2 linked regions of the Marinoscillum sp. 108 genome follow. The protein of the gene in region 1 interacts with the protein of each later gene in a pairwise test. Links are inferred from orthologs where the notes say so. Each region holds a gene or a part of one and is shown in the gene's direction. Other genes may lie near its edges. The genes, in order: rlmB and GV030_RS15415.

Region 1 (4,052 bases):
ATCGTCAAAATACGCTCGGCGATTTCATCAATAGAAGTCAAGGCCTCTGTGTACAGTTCCTCAAACTTTACATGTAGCTCAAAAAACCGCTTTCCTTTGATGTTCCAATGGAATCCGCGGGTGTTTTGATAGTAAATATGAAAGTCGCTGAGTAGTTGATTAAGTTCGATTATTAGTTTTTCTGAATTCATGATCTTTTTTTGTTTTTACTTACTTAGAATAACAAAAAGATCAAGGTTTTGTTCGGACTTTTCCCTGACAAAATAGTCCTCATGTGAGATAGAAAGAACCAGTTCGTCCGACTGGTTTTTGAGTTTATTTCGGTTTCGTCTATTGAGGATTTCATAGGGCTTTCTGAGCAGTGCCGCCGGGAGCCTGTATTGCAGGTCCAGGATGTCATACTTCATGATTTTCTGCACAGACTTGCGGTTGCGCTCATGGTATTCCATCACCTTTTCATTGCCCGCTATTCCTTTCATATCTACTGAGGAGAAATATTTTCCAGCCAGAGTGGCCAATTGATCTGCGGTATATTCCCGGATGTGCCATGGATTACGGCTCAGGGTCATTTTGATGTTGGGCGTAGATAGAATTGCTTTTCCTCCAGGCTTTAGGATGCGGTGGATTTCTGAAAGAAAAAGTTCATCCTGCTGAATGTGCTCGATCACCTGAAAACTTACCACCGTATCAAAACTATTATCCGGCAAATCGATGGGAGGAAAAACACCTGACTCAAAGCGCGCATTCTTGAATTTTCCACGTAATGTTTCAATAACTCCTTCAATTTTATCGAGTCCCAAATAACTATCTACTTTATTCAGAAGTAGGGATACGCCCCTGCCTTCGCCGCAGCCCAGTTCCAGCAAGTCTCCCGAAACCAGCGGCTCAGCTGCGTAATAAGCTTTTAGGAGCCTTTGATGGATGGGGTTGTCTGAGGGGATCTGGTCTGATGTGATCTCAGTAGTATATACACTCATGGCAATTTTTTTGGCAAAGAAACCAAATTATTACTTAACTTTTTTGCCTTATGCAGCGACAGAGAAGTGGTTTTCTTATTTTCCTTATTTGTCTGGCATCGGTTTCTCATGCTTTAGACCTTTCCAGAATTAACCTTGGCTTTCAATATGATCTCAGTGCCGGCATGACCATCAGTCATCGGGTGGTGGAGGTGAATGAAGGTGTGGCGGTTTATTTTAGGGTGAGCACCGATAGCCTGGGTGCATGGCAGAGTCATTTTCTTTTGCAGGAGAGATACAATTCACTCAAGCATGATACCCTGAGTAATTACACGCTGGATACACTGCAGATCAGTCTGTCTTCCGGATACTTTAAACTTACCCTGCCCCAGTCCTCAAAAGCATTGTTGCTCATCAGTATGGTGGACCTCAACAGAGGGCTGTACAGAATTGGAGATGTTAGGATTTCAACCCCTGTGGGGTTTACTCCAAACCTTCCGCTGGATGAGCGGGGCCTCCCAATTTTTGATAGTTATGTGACGGGTGAGAGCGTACGCATAGCAGGTGAAGTAGGCGAGCTCCATGCATACCAATACCTGGATGATTTTGGGTCGGCAGACCCACCCATGGGCCTCATGAAGCCTATAGCTCCCAGCCTGTCCATCGATAGTTCTTTTTATTTTGAAGGGGAGCTGGTCAGTATGGAGAACTACCACTTTTACCTCATTCAGGAGGATACCCTGGCTCAAACCGCCCTTACGCTGCTCAAGTGTCCTGCGTACTATCCGGAGTTCAAGCGATTGGATGAACTGATTGGTCCGCTTACATACATCACCACTCCTACGGAGCTCAAGGCCATCAGTGATAGTCAAAGTAAAAAGATTTTTGAAAATTTCTGGCTCAATACCTACGGGACCAAGTTTAGAGCGAAAAATGCCATTCGTGTCTTCTACAAGCAGGTGGAAGATGCTAACAGACTTTTCACGGATTACAAGCAGGGATGGAAAACTGACCGGGGGATGATCTACATCATCTTTGGTCTTCCAGATCAGGTCTTCCGCAATGAAAGCACAGAGGTCTGGAAATATAATGACGGCCCTGAATTTGAATTCATCAGGATTTCAACTCTCTTTACACCCACAATGTATACCTTGAAGCGTGACCGCCAGTATGAGCGGCTGTGGTATTCACAGGTAGGGGATCTCAGAAAAGGCTTATAAATGGAAGTAAAGAAAAATGAACATATGATCTATGGCATACGGGCTGTCATAGAAACCATCCATGCAGGAAAGGATCTTGAGAAAGTGTTCATTCAGAAGGGGTTGAAAGGGGATCTGGCGAAAGAGCTTCAGGGGCTTATTCATGGGAGACAGATTCCACTCTCCACGGTGCCTGTAGAAAAAATCAACAGTTTTACCCGTAAAAACCATCAGGGAGTGGTGGCCTTTTTGTCTCCTGTACAATACCACAAAATAGACCATGTGCTGCCTGCCGTATTTGAAAACAGACGTGTGCCTCTTATCCTTATACTGGATAGGGTTACGGATGTCAGAAATTTTGGAGGGATTGCCCGTACTGCTGAGTGCATGGGTGTGGATGCCATACTGATCCCTACCAAAAACAGTGCTCAAATCAATGCGGATGCCATCAAGACGTCAGCCGGAGCACTCAATTTTATTCCCGTGTGCAGAGAGGCCAATCTGAAAGAAGCCATCCAGTTCTTAAAGGACTCTGGGCTTCAGATAGTGGCCAGTACTGAGAAAGCAGAGTCTTACTTTCAGGATATCGATTTGATGGTACCCACGGCCATCATAGTGGGTTCTGAAGATGAGGGAATTTCATCTGCCTACCTGGCCATGGCCGATAAACAGGTGAAAATCCCTATCAGTGGAGAAATAGCTTCGCTAAATGTGTCAGTGGCTGCCGCCATGGCTCTGTACGAAGTAAATAGGCAAAGGCTTATATAAACTTCTCGCCTTTTTCCATTTTCACATCGGTGACAAACCGCCTGAAAATACCCGAATCTTCCTTTTTGCAGATCAGGAGTACATCCTCAAAGTCAGCAACGAGGTAGCCTTCCAGTCCCTGGGCTACGATCACACGATTGGTTTCGCTGAGAATGTAATTATCCTTAGAGTCGTAAGTGATCACATTACCCTCTATTACGTTTTCGTTCTCATCTTTGGTCTTGATTTCGTGCAGGGCATTCCATGAGCCCAGATCGGACCACCCAAAATCCCCCAAAACCACATATACACTGTCCGACTTCTCCATGATGGCATAATCTATGGAGTTGCTTTTGGAGAGCGAATAAGCCGATTTGATAAACTTCGGCTCATCGGGAGTATAGTAAATGCCAGAACCTTCCTCAAAAGTTTCCGCCAGCTCGGGCTGATACGTTTCAAAAGCATTGATGATGGCCGTGACACTCCACACAAAAATGCCGGCATTCCATACAAAATCGCCGCTAGCAATGAATTTCTCAGCCAGTTCTAGTTCGGGCTTTTCAGTGAAAGTCTTTACCTTCTTGATTTCTTCGTCGGATTCTTCAAACTGGATATAACCGTATCCGGTTTCAGGTCTGTGGGGCTCTATGCCTATAGTAAACAGACGTTCATCGTCTGCGTGGTCCACTGCCTGCCCAATCACCTCCACAAAAGCTGCTTCTTTAAAGATGACATGATCGGATGGCAAAATGACCATTACGCCATTAGGATCTTTTTCTTTGATTTTATAGGCAGCGTAGGCAATGCAAGGGGCTGTATTTCGTTTGGAGGGCTCGAGAAGTATATTCTCGCTGGGTAGCTCAGGTAGCTGCTCGGCAAGAAGATCTTTGTATATTTCGTTGGAAACCACCCAGATATTTTCAGAGGGTACAGTTTCCTTAAACCGGTCAAAGGTCATTTGAAGCAAAGTTCTGCCTGTTCCCAAAACATCTAGAAATTGTTTTGGTTTATTATTGCGGCTGTAAGGCCAAAACCTTGTTCCTGTACCACCTGCCATAATCACTACATGGATATTCTTGTTCATGTTGACTGTTGCTGAAATTAATGCTTTCTGGATTATTTTCGACAAATATAGACCAATGCTACAACC
Region 2 (12,794 bases), on another replicon or contig:
AATAGAGTACGGTACCGAAGTAAAGATCGTGGAGGTATCTAAGTTGTATAAGGATGGGCGAATGGATATTAAGACCTCCGGGCTGAGAATTTTCAAAGTGCTTGATTTTCAAAATCCATGGGATACCAAGCAATACGCCGGCGGTCCTGTGGAGTTGGTTGAGTGTATTGACGATACCGACGCCTCCAAGGCCATCAGGATAGTAGAGCTGTGCCGGGAGCTTTTTGAGTGGTTGCATATGGAGGAGGAAATCGGTTTAGGTGAAACAGCGGTGATGTATGATGTCATCCACAAAATAGGGCTGAAGCCAGAGGAGGAGTACCAATTGCTGAAGATGAGCTCTGAAAGTGAGCGGCAATCTTATGTAATCAATCACCTGGAAAACCTGATACCGGCACTGGAGAGGGCAGAGAAGGCCAAAGAAAAAATCAGAATGAACGGACACTTCAAGCACTTCGACCCGTTAAAATTCTAATCATTGTGTAATTTTCAGGGATGTTAGAGATTTCAGGATTTGGAGTTGCTCTGTTATTTATTATCGGGGGTGTAGGGTTTATCATGACCACACTGCTGGTAGGAAAAGCATTGCGCCCTGTTCGCCCCAATGTGGAGAAGGAAACCACCTACGAATCGGGGGAGGACCCCGTGAAGTCTGCGTGGAGTATTTTCAACATACGATTTTACGTAGTTGCGCTTATTTTTCTCCTTTTCGAAACCGAGTTGGTTTTTTTGTTTCCCTGGGCTACGGTATTTGCAGATCCAGAGATGAATGCTGAGACTAGCGGTCTGTGGGGCATGTTTTCCCTCATAGAGACTTTCATTTTCATAGGAATTTTGTTTTTGGGTCTGATCTATGTGTGGGCCAATGGAATGCTCGATTGGGTGAAACCAAAATCAAAAGCGGTAGAATTCAAATCGAAAATACCACTCAAGGCCTATGCGCACATCAATCAAAAAGAATATAAAGTAAGGAAGCAGGATGGGACTACTTGATCAGCAGTTTGGACAGGGGGGGATTATCGTCACCAAGGCAGATGACCTGCTCAACTGGGCACGACTTTCCAGTATATGGCCGATGGGATTTGGCCTGGCCTGCTGCGCCATAGAAATGATGGGGGCCTATGCTTCGGGTTATGATATGGATCGTTTCGGGGTGTTGCCGCGTGCTTCACCACGGCAGTCGGATGTGATGGTGGTGGCCGGTACTGTCACTTTTAAAATGGCCGACCGGGTAAGGAGACTTTATGAGCAGATGGCGGAGCCTAGATATGTGATCTCCATGGGCAGCTGTTCCAACTGTGGCGGACCTTATTGGGAGCATGGTTACCATGTAGTGAAGGGTGTGGATAAAATCATTCCTGTGGATGTGTATGTACCAGGGTGTCCTCCCAGACCAGAGGCGTTGATCGGAGGCTTTATGAAACTTCAGGAGAAGATCAGAGGGGAGTCTCTGATGAAGCCGGAAGCTTTGAAAAAATTAATGGAGAAGAGGAAGAAAGCTACTGTATCATGACCTTTCAAGAACTCAAACAACTTGTAACCGACCAGTTTCCTGAGGCCATGCTTGGTGAGGATTTGAATGCCACGCCGCAGGCCTTGCTGGTGGCACCAGAAGCCATTCATGCAGTTTGTACCTGGCTGCATGCTGGAGAGAAGACTTATTTTGATTCGCTTTCGTGCCTCACCGGACTTGACAATGGCCCTGAAGCTGGCACCATGGAGGTAATTTACAACCTGTACAGCATCCCGTATGATCTGCATCTGATGCTAAAGGTTTCTTTGGAGAGAGCTAATCCTCATATTGATACCGTATCAGATATTTGGAAAACGGCCAACTGGCACGAGCGGGAGGCCTATGACCTTTTGGGTATTCATTTTAATAATCACCCAGATTTGAGGAGAATTCTCTTACCCAAGGACTGGGAAGGCCACCCCTTGAGGAAGGATTATGAGGAACAGGAGAAGTACCATGGCATGACAGTGAAATACGACAGGAAGGAAGCGCCTAACTAGACCCTCGAAAGTAAAATAAATCACGGTTTATCATCATCATTCCAACACTCACTTGAACATTCAATACACATACCACCCGGATCATCTGAAAAACTCAGAACCGTCAGTTTACACAGCGGAGAGTCTGAAAAAAGAGGAAATGCTGATCAATCTGGGACCGCAGCACCCCTCCACTCATGGGGTGCTCAGGCTGGAGGTAATCACCGATGGTGAAATGGTGAAGGATGTGGTGCCTCACCCTGGCTACCTGCATAGATGTTTTGAAAAGCATGCTGAGTCAGTTCCCTTTAATCAGGTGATTCCCTATGTGGATCGATTGGACTATGTGGCAGCCATGAACTCAGAACATGCCTACGCCATGGGTATAGAGCGTATGCTTGGCATCTCTGAGAGAATCCCCAAACGGGTGGAATACATCAGGGTGTTGGTAGCAGAGTTAAACAGGCTTGCTTCCCATTTTGTGGCCATTGGCACCTATGGCATGGATATCGGGGCATTTACCCCTTTCCTCTGGATGATGCGCGATCGTGAGCATATTCTCAGACTTTTAGAATGGGCTTCTGGTGCCCGAATGCTCTATAATTATGTATGGATAGGTGGGTTGTTTTATGACTTGCCTGTGGGCTTCGAAGAGCGCTGCGTGAGCTTTTCAAAATACTTGAAGCCCAAACTCCGAGACCTGGAAAAGCTTTTGATCTCCAATAAGATCTTCATAGATCGTACTGCCCATGTTGGGACCCTCCCGCTTGACCTGGCCATCAACTATGGGGTGACAGGCCCAATGCTGCGTGGATCCGGCCTTAAGTTTGACCTCAGGCGGGTGGATGGATACAGTGTGTATCCCGAACTGGACTTTGAAATACCCATCGGTGAAGGACACGTGGGAGAGGTAGGTGATTGCTGGGATCGCAATTGGGTCCGCTTTCGCGAATGCGAGGAATCCCTAAAAATTATTGACCAATGTCTGACTCAATTGACCTCAGATCATAAACGCACCCGGGAGTTTGATCCACGTGAGATGGTGCCGAAGAAGATCAGGCCGAAGGCTCAGGATTTTTACATTCGTGCAGAAAATCCAAAGGGCGAGTTGGGTTTCTTTTTCCGGACTGACGGACGAAGTGACCAGGCTTTACGTTGCAAGGCGCGCTCCTGCTGCTTCACGAACCTGTCTGTGCTTCCTGAGATCAGCCGGGGTTATATGCTCGCAGACCTTATTGCCATTGTTGGCTCCCTTGATTTTGTCATGGGGGAGGTAGATAGATAATATTTTTCAGAGCTTGCAGCGTTTTTGATACAGCTTCAGTCTTAGTACCAAACCCATGTTACTATGATCTGGAAAAATCAAACATTTCAAATACTGATTGTTGGCATTTTGCTGACTTCATGCGATGCTTTTCAAGAGGATGTAGCTCCAAAAGGAGAGGATGAACTGGTGCTGACGGAAGGTATTTCTGCGTTACCCAACACCCCAGTTTTTATTGATCTGAAGAAGACCATCCGGTCCTCTGAGGCTGTCAGGTTTAGTATTGGCGCGGCGCCCAACAAAGGGAGCGCCACTATTTCGGACCAGGCGATTTTACAGTATGTTCCTAACAACGACTTCACCCATGGGCAGGATGTGGTGTCTATTCAACTTCTTAATGGAGTGGGGCAGCTTATTGATACTGACAGTTTACTGATCACCATGGCTACTTCTGCGGATAGTCTGCCATGCTTCAATGGTGCATTGAGTGATTACTATTCTGTATCCAAAAATACATCATTGATTATCTATCCGATCGCCAACGATGGATATTGTGTGGAGAGCACTTCCGGGGCGGTGATTGATTTTATGGAAGAGCCAGCTCACGGTTCGCTGAGTCAGGTGGAGTTATTTACCTATCGGTACACTCCTGAGGCTGATTTTGTGGGCCGGGAGCAATTTATGTATGAACTCACCCTCATAGATAATGAAGGAGCAACGTTTTATTCCATCGGGCAAGTGAATATTGAGGTGACTGAGACTTCTTTTGGTTGTGATACCATGGTCTACCCGCTTACCTATGAGATGCCCGATTCCCTTAGTTATTTGGATGTATTGCCTTTTGCGCCCAGTCCGGTTTGTGAAGTCTTCACCTGGACTGTCCATTTGAAGAGCGTGACATCCGGGAGTGCCGAAGTACTTAATAGTGGCCTCATAAGGTATTACCCGGGAACTGATTCCATTGATGTGATAGACTATAGCATCTCATTTGGAGATCAGACTTTTCATAACCAAATCACCATCATCATCGAAGGCAGAACCGATGATCAATGCCTTGAAGCCATTTATGACGAATATCAGCTTTCGATCACAAAGGATTCACTAGGTACCCGGGACCATCCGTATATCCTGAATGTAGCTGAAAATGACATTACGTGCTCAACAGACTATACCCTTCAGATTGTGATAGAGCCGGAGATAGGGGTCAGTTCCGTCAATGCCGAGCAAATGATTGAGTACTATGTGGAGAATTTCGAATCGGATAGTACGGAAACAGCTTTTCTCTACCAAATATGTGCCGGAGGCGCCTGTGATACGGCACACGTTTCTCTGATGTTGGAGTTTTGATTTAGACATCTCAAATAAAGAAAACGACCCGACATGGTTTCATGTCGGGTTGTGTCGGTTATCAAGTGAGTCAGTTGATCCAGGAAATATTGAAAGGAGACCGTCGGGCCCAGGGACGATTTTATGATGAGTTCAGTCCATTGGTGATGGGTATTTGCATGCGATATATGAAAAGTCATGAAGCAGCATCAGATGTATTTCAGGAGGCCTTTATAAAAATATTCAACAACCTAGGTCAGGTAAAGAACATGCAGGCCGTAGCGGGATGGATTAAGAAGATCACTGTGAATACGGCCCTGGATCATCTCCGAGTGATTAGGTATGATCATGATGTCGGTTCGGAAGGAAATGAACTCAGTGACCAGTTTTATAGCGACCTGATCGACAAGCTGTCTACGGAGGTCATTTTGCAGGCAGTCAATAATCTGGCTGAGGGTTACCGGGTGATTTTCAATATGAGCGTTATTGATGGATTTAGCCACAAGGAAATTGCCAATGAACTGGGTATTTCGGAGAGCACCAGCAGGTCGCAGCTCACGCATGCCAGGCATGTGTTGAAAAGATATTTGAATGAGCTAGGAATTACACGCTATGAACAAGTCATTTGAAGATAAAATAAGAGATCGATTGAGCGAATACCGCGTTGATCCACCGGCAGGTTTTCGTGATGCTATTCTTAATGCTCCGGGACCTGGTGAGGCCTGGCTTGTTCGTTTTTTTCATGCGTTTGGAGCGGTGCTTATGCTGATTTCCCTATTCATGGTGGGGTATATCCCCATGAGGGAGCAGGCAGATTTGGGTTTGGGTGATGAGGGCAGGCTGAACAGCCAAGAGGTAGTTGACTTCTCTGGAGATTCATTTTCTCATCCGACAATAGCCATGAATGATGAGGAAGCAACTCCAATGAAAACTTCGCCCAGGGCTCTGGAATCAAAGGAAGAATTAATTACGCCACTGCCCCATGCTGAGATGAGGGATGAGGAGCGATATGATGCCCCTCACAGAGCTGTGTTTGATCCCTGGGATTTGGAGAAATTAGCGGGAGAGGAAGCCATGGAACCTGCCTATCCGACATTGGCAGGTGGGGTGGAGACAAATGAGATTATTTTTAAGAGAACCAGACGAGCCTACACGCTATACCTTGAAGGGGGGGCTTTCTTTTTATACAACAGGATCAGGCCAAACCTCGATGACGACATTTATGTGAGTGATTATGATGCCCCTTTCGGGCTGTCAGCTTCGCGGGTTGGCCTTTCCGTGCATTGGGGACTGCAGCGGACATGGTCCGAGCATTTTAGTACCAGACTTGGTTTGGGATTTAATCATTACAATCAGGATTTCTCCTTCAACGTTCGTGGTACAACACCCCAAACGGTGGTAGTGGAATCGGATTTTGTTACTCCGATTTATGAGATCAGTACAGTTCAGATTAAAAAGCGAGTGTCTACAGTGGGGGTGAAAATCCAAAATACCTGGTCTTTCCCATCACGTTACAATTCTTTGTTTGCCTCTGTTGAATACCAAAGAATGATCAGCTCACTACCAACCTTTGAATATGAAGGGACCAGACACACGCTGGTTGACCCCAACCAATATTTTTTAGAACTGGGATTGAGAAAGTTACTTTTCGAGGGAAACCGCGGCCTCATTCATGTGACGCCTGCTTTCAAATATTCGGTGACTAAATTTAGAGAGATGGACATTATATCCGTCAAGCCTTTTAGTGTGGGGGTTTCTGTATCGTATGGCTTGAAGTAAGGGCTTTTCTTGTGTAGCTTAGTCTGCTATGATACCCATCCTCACTGCTCAGCAAATACGTGATGCCGACCAATACACCATTGGGCATGAGCCAATCACTTCCATTAACCTTATGGAACGTGCTTCCAGAGCATTTGTAAGAAAATTTTCTACGCTGGTGCCAGGGGGTAGCCGGATTATGATATTCTGTGGTACTGGCAACAACGGAGGAGATGGTCTGGTCATTGCACGGGTGCTGATCCAGCAGGCACATGATGTCAGCATTTTTGTTGTTGGTTCCGTTGAAAGAGCCACAGAAGATTTTAAGGTCAATTTCGAAAGACTTTCAGTTCTCACAGGGATTCATCAGGTTGTGAATGAAGATCAAATTCCCAGTATCCCGGATAATGCTGTGGTGATAGACGGACTGTTTGGCAGTGGTCTTTCCCGGCCTGTGAGTGGTCTGTTTGCCAATGTGATTGATCAAATAAATAAATCAGGTGCTGAGGTATACGCTATTGACATCTCGTCCGGCCTTTATCCTGACCAGCCACTGGGTGAGGGAGCGGTAGTGGAGGCTACACATACCATTTCTTTTCAGACTCCCAAATTGATTTTTTTCCTTCCGGAAATGCGCAAGTACGTAGGGCAGTGGCATGTGGTGGATATTGGACTGGATGAGCCTTTCATACAGAGTTGCGAGACTGATGCTTTTTTTACCCAGGCCCGGGATATTGCGCTGCCCTCACGATCCACGTTTGACCACAAGGGAAGTGCTGGCAGATTGCTGCTGATTGCAGGTAGTAAGGGCAAGATGGGTGCGGCCACTTTGAGTGCCAGGGCAGCCATGCGTAGCGGATGCGGGTTGCTGTATATACACACGCCTTGCTGCGGGTTAAATATTCTTCAGGTGAATGTACCGGAGGCCATGGTGATTGAAGATGAGCATACTGAAGTAATCACGGAGGTCATGCCCGCCGACAATGTGGATGTGCTGGCAATGGGACCGGGTATCGGCACCAATTCGCTTACCCAAAAGGCGTTGGCTGATTTGATTCTTCATACCAGCGAACCCATGGTGTTGGATGCTGATGCACTTAATATCCTGGCACTCAACCCCGAGCTATTGAATGCATTGCCACCGGAAAGCATTCTTACACCGCATCCTGGAGAGTTTGCTCGTTTGGTAGGGGCCTGGAGGAGCGATTTTGAAAAATTGGAAAAACTCCGCTGGTTGGCGAAGACCTATCAACTAAATGTGGTGTTGAAGGGAGCTTATTCAGCGGTTTGCAGTTCTCGTGGGTACCTATATTTTAATCCCACCGGTAACCCGGGGATGGCTACTGCTGGCAGCGGCGATGTGCTCACGGGCATTGTGGCGGCTTTGCTGGCACAGGGGATGGCACCATTTGATGCGCTGAGGGCCGGAGTGTATCTCCATGGACAGGCCGGAGACGAAGCTGCCATTAACGTGGGGGAGATTTCATTAATGGCATCAGATTTGATAGAATATCTGCCTGCGGCTTTCAAAAAATTACATTTTTAGGGTGGTTTTTTTTAAGACATCATAAAAGATGTTAAAAACCGGACTTAACGAAGAATTCATGTAAAAATTTTGAGGTAATGCGGGAACTTTGGTATTTTTTTTGCGTACTTTGTATGTAACAATGTACAATAAACTCATCATAGCGTCGTTTGCCTGCCTCCTCTCCTTGGCCGCCTGGTCACAGAGTGGTACTGGTAGCGTGGTGAGTGCAGAAACTAATTTCTACAATCAGCCTCTTGATATTAGCAATAAGATTGAGATTTATCCTAACCCGGCTGTTGAGTATGTGATCGTGGAGATCTCCAATTCTACCCTTACCAATACTGAGTTTGAGATGCACAGTATCATCGGTAATGAGATTAAGATTTCTCCTGAGGAAATTGGAAATGGCCGATTCAGAGTACCCGTGAAAGATTTTGCTACAGGGTATTATTTCCTTGTGGTAAAAGATGAGGTATTGAGGTTCAAAAAAGCCTATCGATTTTTGAAAAATTAGAATCTTCTTTCTGAAAGCAGATGCCACCAAGTTGAAAAGATTTTGGTGGCTTTTTTTTGTTCAATATTTGATGTCCTCTTAATGATCCCCCTCCATAGGGGTCAAACAATATTTGTGTGGGGTGACATTATATATTTATTGTTTGTAAAATCAAATAATCTACTTGAAAGTAGAGAACAAGGACGTAAAGGAGGGCGGGGCATCCAAGCCTTGCCCGGCCGGGACAAGTGTGAATCATTTTGACTCCAAAAAATTCCTAAAAAAGCGCAACCCAGATGAGTCAAAATGATTGTTTGCGTGCGACCGGCCAGGTTGGTGCCTCCTTTATGTGGAATCACCAATTGTTTTCTTTGCCTACGCGGCCCGGGGCAAGCAAAGAAAATGAAGGGTATGTTGCAAATCAATTGGATTGAGGGATGTAAGGTATCAGATAACTACTTCAACATCCATCTTTAATACAATTTATCCACAGGAATTCCGCTTGATCCCTCCATAGCTTTCGTCATGATGTAGGGCTCGATGGTCTAGTTGGTGATCTTCTAAACGCGTCGGTTGTCAGCCCCTCATACCAACTGATGAACTCGTCATTGGTCGTAGCCCGAACTCAGGATTCTTTGGGTGAGAGCCTGGTAGTTAGATGCTCTGGGATGAGTTAGATTGATCCATGAGTAATGGGGGTCAGCCTTACCACCGGTTGAAAAAACAAAAGGCCCCGCGAGTGAAACTCGCGGGGCCTTTTTTGAGATCCTTCTATCTCATTAATTATTCTGAAAGGATTTGTAGTATTTATTGAACATCTCCTCATACTTTGCAGCCTCCTCATTCATCCGGTTGGCCCGATAGGCACGGGTGATGTTATTTAGCGAGTAGAGTTTTTGTTGGATTTCCGCACGGTTGTAGATACCCCTTTCTATATAGTAATCCAGCATTTCTACAGCATCTTTTGAGGTGGTTTCTGCCACATAGTTGGCCAGATCATTTTCGCCGACCTCAAGAAGCAGACCTACCTGCTGTACATTGAAGTAGTCAAATGGAATGGACTCATTGGGCATTACCTCCAGACACCTTACCAATACTTCCTTAGCTCGGTCATAGTCATTGGCTTCCATCAGTGAGATAGCCAGTGTGTTAAAAGCTGATCTGTGATTCAGACAGAAATTGCGATAATCCTCAGAATAATACACATCCGGATTATCCAGCTGTCTCCAGTGATATTTCTCCATCAGGTTTTGGTACATCACGTCGTTGTTCACCTGATATTCCTGGGCATTCGGGTTTTTTACCGGCAATAGTCGGTAAGCAATACCCTCCTGAACCACATAAGGTCTAAGGTTCATATTCAGTGAATTCATGGAGGTGGTATTGAAGTAGATAGGTCTCTCCCAATTAGAGTTGACCATGAGGTCAATCACTCCCAGGTCATTCTTTTCCAGTCCTCTTCCCTGTATACTCCAGGTCATTTTATCCACAATCCTGTTTTCCAGATTTTTAGGCACTACACCCATTGCTTTGATCTTCGCAGTGTCAATGTTCAGGAACATCTGCCTGGAAGGAACTGAGTTGTAGTAAGATCCAGTGCTCAGGGGCACCTGAAGACCTTTGTGCTCCTGTTTGATCAGATCGAGGAACCTATTCGCATTGATGGCCCCTTTGATGCTCTTATTCTCCATTACCGGCAGATAATCATTGAGCCCGCCCTGCTGATAATTCTTGAGAGACAAGCTGAATGGTAGCGGCGCTGACTCGTAGGCAGGGCGCATCATCTGGCTCACGTACCAGTCGGTATTGAAATAGCTCAATACGATCACACGCACGTCTGTTCTGTATCCTTCCACTTCCTGAACATACCAGAGAGGGAAGGTGTCATTGTCTCCACCAGTGAACAATATGGCATTGGGCGCACATGAATCCAGGTAGTTTTTGGCTGCATCTACTGAGAAGTACCTGTTGGATCTGTCATGATCGTCCCAGTTTTCTTTTGCCATTACACCCGGTATGGTAAGTCCCAATAGTAAGGAGAGTACGGCCAGGAGTTTCTTGTTTTTCACAATGGCCCCGAGCAAGTCGTATATGGCCAGTACTCCGAAACCGATCCAAATAGCGAATACATAATAGGAGCCGGAATAAATGTAATCACGCTCACGAGGCTCAGACGGGGGAGAGTTCAGGTAAAGTACCAGAGCTATTCCTGTCAGGAAGAAGAGTAGCAGCGTGACCGAAAAATATTTTTTGTCCTTTTTGTACTGAATGAAAATCCCTAACAAGCCTAGCAAAAGGGGCAGAGAATAATAGATGTTCCTGCCCTTGTTTTCCAGAAGAGACTCTGGAAGGTCTGTATCAAAAGCACCGTTGAGCCCTACCCAACCAGCATCCTGAATGTCTGAACTTCTGCCAGAGAAGTTCCATAGGAAATATCGCATGTACATAGTGCCCACCTGATAGTTGAGCATAAAGTATATGTTGTCCGTAAAACTTGGTTTTTCATCGGGTTGCAGCCCGGTAATCTCTCGGTAGCGCTGCTTGTGTGCTTCCGTGTTGCTGTACATCCTGGGCAGAATGGTGGTATGCTTGGGATTATAGACGTACTCAAGTTTGTAATCTTTGATTTCGTACTTATCCTCACCACGCATGTAAGTAGGACTGCCCTGCTTTTGATCTACGATATCGGCTGTATAGTACTGACCTTTAAACAAAGGTCTGCTCCCGTACTGCTCGCGTTTCAGGTAAGACACGAAAGACAGCACGTCTTCAGGGTTGTTTTCATCTATCGGTGGGTTGTAATTACTTCGTATGAGTACGATGGTATAGGAAGAATAACCGATGATGATGAAAGTGAAACAAAGGAGAATGGTATTGAGCGTAAGTTTCTGTTTTTTGATGGAGTAGTATATTCCATAAACCAATCCGCCAAGAAATGCAGTACCAAAGAATATAACCCCCGATCCAAATGGAAGTCCCAAGCCATTGACAAAGAATATTTCCAGAGTACCCGCTACCGAAGGCAGGCCGGGGATTACGCCCAGCATGACGATGAGTATAGCAGCTCCGGCAGCACCTAGGGTTAGGATGATTCCTTTTTTGGTAATCTTTTCGTTGTTTTTAAAATAAATGATCAGCCCCATAGCCGGGATCGTCACGAGGTTGAGCAAGTGAACACCAATGGATAAGCCCATCATGTAAGCGATAAGGATCAGCCATTTGTTTCCATCTGAGTCGTTTTCAATGTTTTCCCATTTCAGGATAGCCCAAAATACAAAGGCGGTAAAAAACGCTGACATACCGTAAACTTCGGCTTCCACAGCGCTGAACCAAAAGGAGTCAGAGAAGGTGCAAGACAAAGCACCAACAAGGCCTGCACTCATAATCAGGATGGTCTGTTCAGTGGTTTCTTCACCTTTCTTGATTTTCAGCACTCTCTTGACAAGGTGAGTGATGGACCAAAACAAGAACAGGATAGAAAATGCACTACTCATCACACTGAGCATATTGATCCAGAAGGCTACCTGAGTGACATCACCCAGAGCCAGTAGAGAGAATAATCTGCCTACCAAAAGGAAAAAAGGTGCTCCCGGAGGGTGGGGAACTTCGAGCTTATAAGAACAGGCGATAAACTCACCACAGTCCCAGAAACTGGCAGTGGGCTCCACGGTCAAGGTGTAGACCACCATTGAAATGATAAAAGTAGCCCATCCGGCTATTACGTTAGTCTTTTGATATCCCATCATGATTCTTTTGAGTCAACTTGGCGAAATTAGCAATAATGCGGTATAATGTCTGAGGATTCGATTCTTTATATGGGCTATTATAAAGCTTATTTACTCCGAAATGGAATTTTTGATTCTTTCATTACATATAAATTTTGTTAAAAAGGAGAGTTTGTTTCTGCCAGGATTTCAGGTGTAAAATTCATTTGTACACGATCACATAATAGATTAGCCACAAAAAGAAAAAAAGCACATATGAGCTAAGTGTAATGAAAAGGGATGTTTTCAGTTTTTTATTGCTCAACCAATAGATGCCGGCTACCAGCATTCCCCAGTATAGAATCTCAAAAAGATTGAGCGCTTTGAGGGGATATAGCCACTTTGCATCCAGGCTTTCATAGTTGAAAAAATTAATGAGGCTCAGTGGATAGTAGGCCACGAAATCATGGTAAGTAGGGTCGGTTTCAAATACAGTAAACCAGACGACCTTCAAAAGTTCAGGGATAATAAAGACCAACTCCATGATCATCACCATTTTCCATAGCTGAGCGTAAGTGACCCTATACCCAAAGAGAAAGCAGCCTACCCATAGCAGGAAGGATGTGAGGGTAAATTTCCAGGCGATGAAGATGGGCACCGAGAGGTACTGTAGGCCAAAGAAGACATCCATGATCCACATTTCACCGCGATCCTGCAGGATTTCGAATG

What was found.
Region 2: the proteins of rlmB (region 1) and GV030_RS15415 interact in binary tests that used the Escherichia coli proteins (3 or more experiments, as listed by UniProt). The link is inferred for Marinoscillum sp. 108 from one-to-one orthologs.

What each region holds. Positions count from the first base shown.
Region 1 is NZ_LR734808.1:3,337,735-3,341,786, forward strand. What follows is about bases 1,051-4,049. They hold rlmB (23S rRNA (guanosine(2251)-2'-O)-methyltransferase RlmB), read left to right. Parts: upstream 1,051-2,176; coding sequence 2,177-2,923; downstream 2,924-4,049. Other genes in these bases: GV030_RS13585 (GWxTD domain-containing protein), read left to right, coding at 1,051-2,176; GV030_RS13595 (mannose-1-phosphate guanylyltransferase), read right to left, coding at 2,916-3,986. Outside these bases: GV030_RS13575 (Dps family protein), read right to left, coding at 1-191; GV030_RS13580 (bifunctional 2-polyprenyl-6-hydroxyphenol methylase/3-demethylubiquinol 3-O-methyltransferase UbiG), read right to left, coding at 207-977; more of GV030_RS13585, read left to right, coding at 1,028-1,050. UniProt on the Escherichia coli protein: Specifically methylates the ribose of guanosine 2251 in 23S rRNA.
Region 2 is NZ_LR734811.1:27,247-40,040, reverse strand. The notes cover bases 5,711-8,637. They hold GV030_RS15415 (NAD(P)H-hydrate dehydratase), read left to right. Parts: upstream 5,711-6,389; coding sequence 6,390-7,886; downstream 7,887-8,637. Other genes in these bases: GV030_RS15410 (T9SS type A sorting domain-containing protein), read left to right, coding at 8,008-8,382; GV030_RS15420 (hypothetical protein), read left to right, coding at 5,711-6,361. In the rest of the region: GV030_RS15455 (LON peptidase substrate-binding domain-containing protein), read left to right, coding at 1-475; GV030_RS15450 (NADH-quinone oxidoreductase subunit A), read left to right, coding at 496-993; NADH-quinone oxidoreductase subunit NuoB, read left to right, coding at 980-1,513; GV030_RS15440 (NADH-quinone oxidoreductase subunit C), read left to right, coding at 1,510-2,013; GV030_RS15435 (NADH-quinone oxidoreductase subunit D), read left to right, coding at 2,066-3,277; GV030_RS15430 (hypothetical protein), read left to right, coding at 3,341-4,603; GV030_RS15425 (RNA polymerase sigma factor), read left to right, coding at 4,645-5,211; more of GV030_RS15420, read left to right, coding at 5,195-5,710; GV030_RS15405 (DUF2723 domain-containing protein), read right to left, coding at 9,141-12,107; GV030_RS15400 (hypothetical protein), read right to left, coding at 12,289-12,794. UniProt on the Escherichia coli protein: Bifunctional enzyme that catalyzes the epimerization of the S- and R-forms of NAD(P)HX and the dehydration of the S-form of NAD(P)HX at the expense of ADP, which is converted to AMP.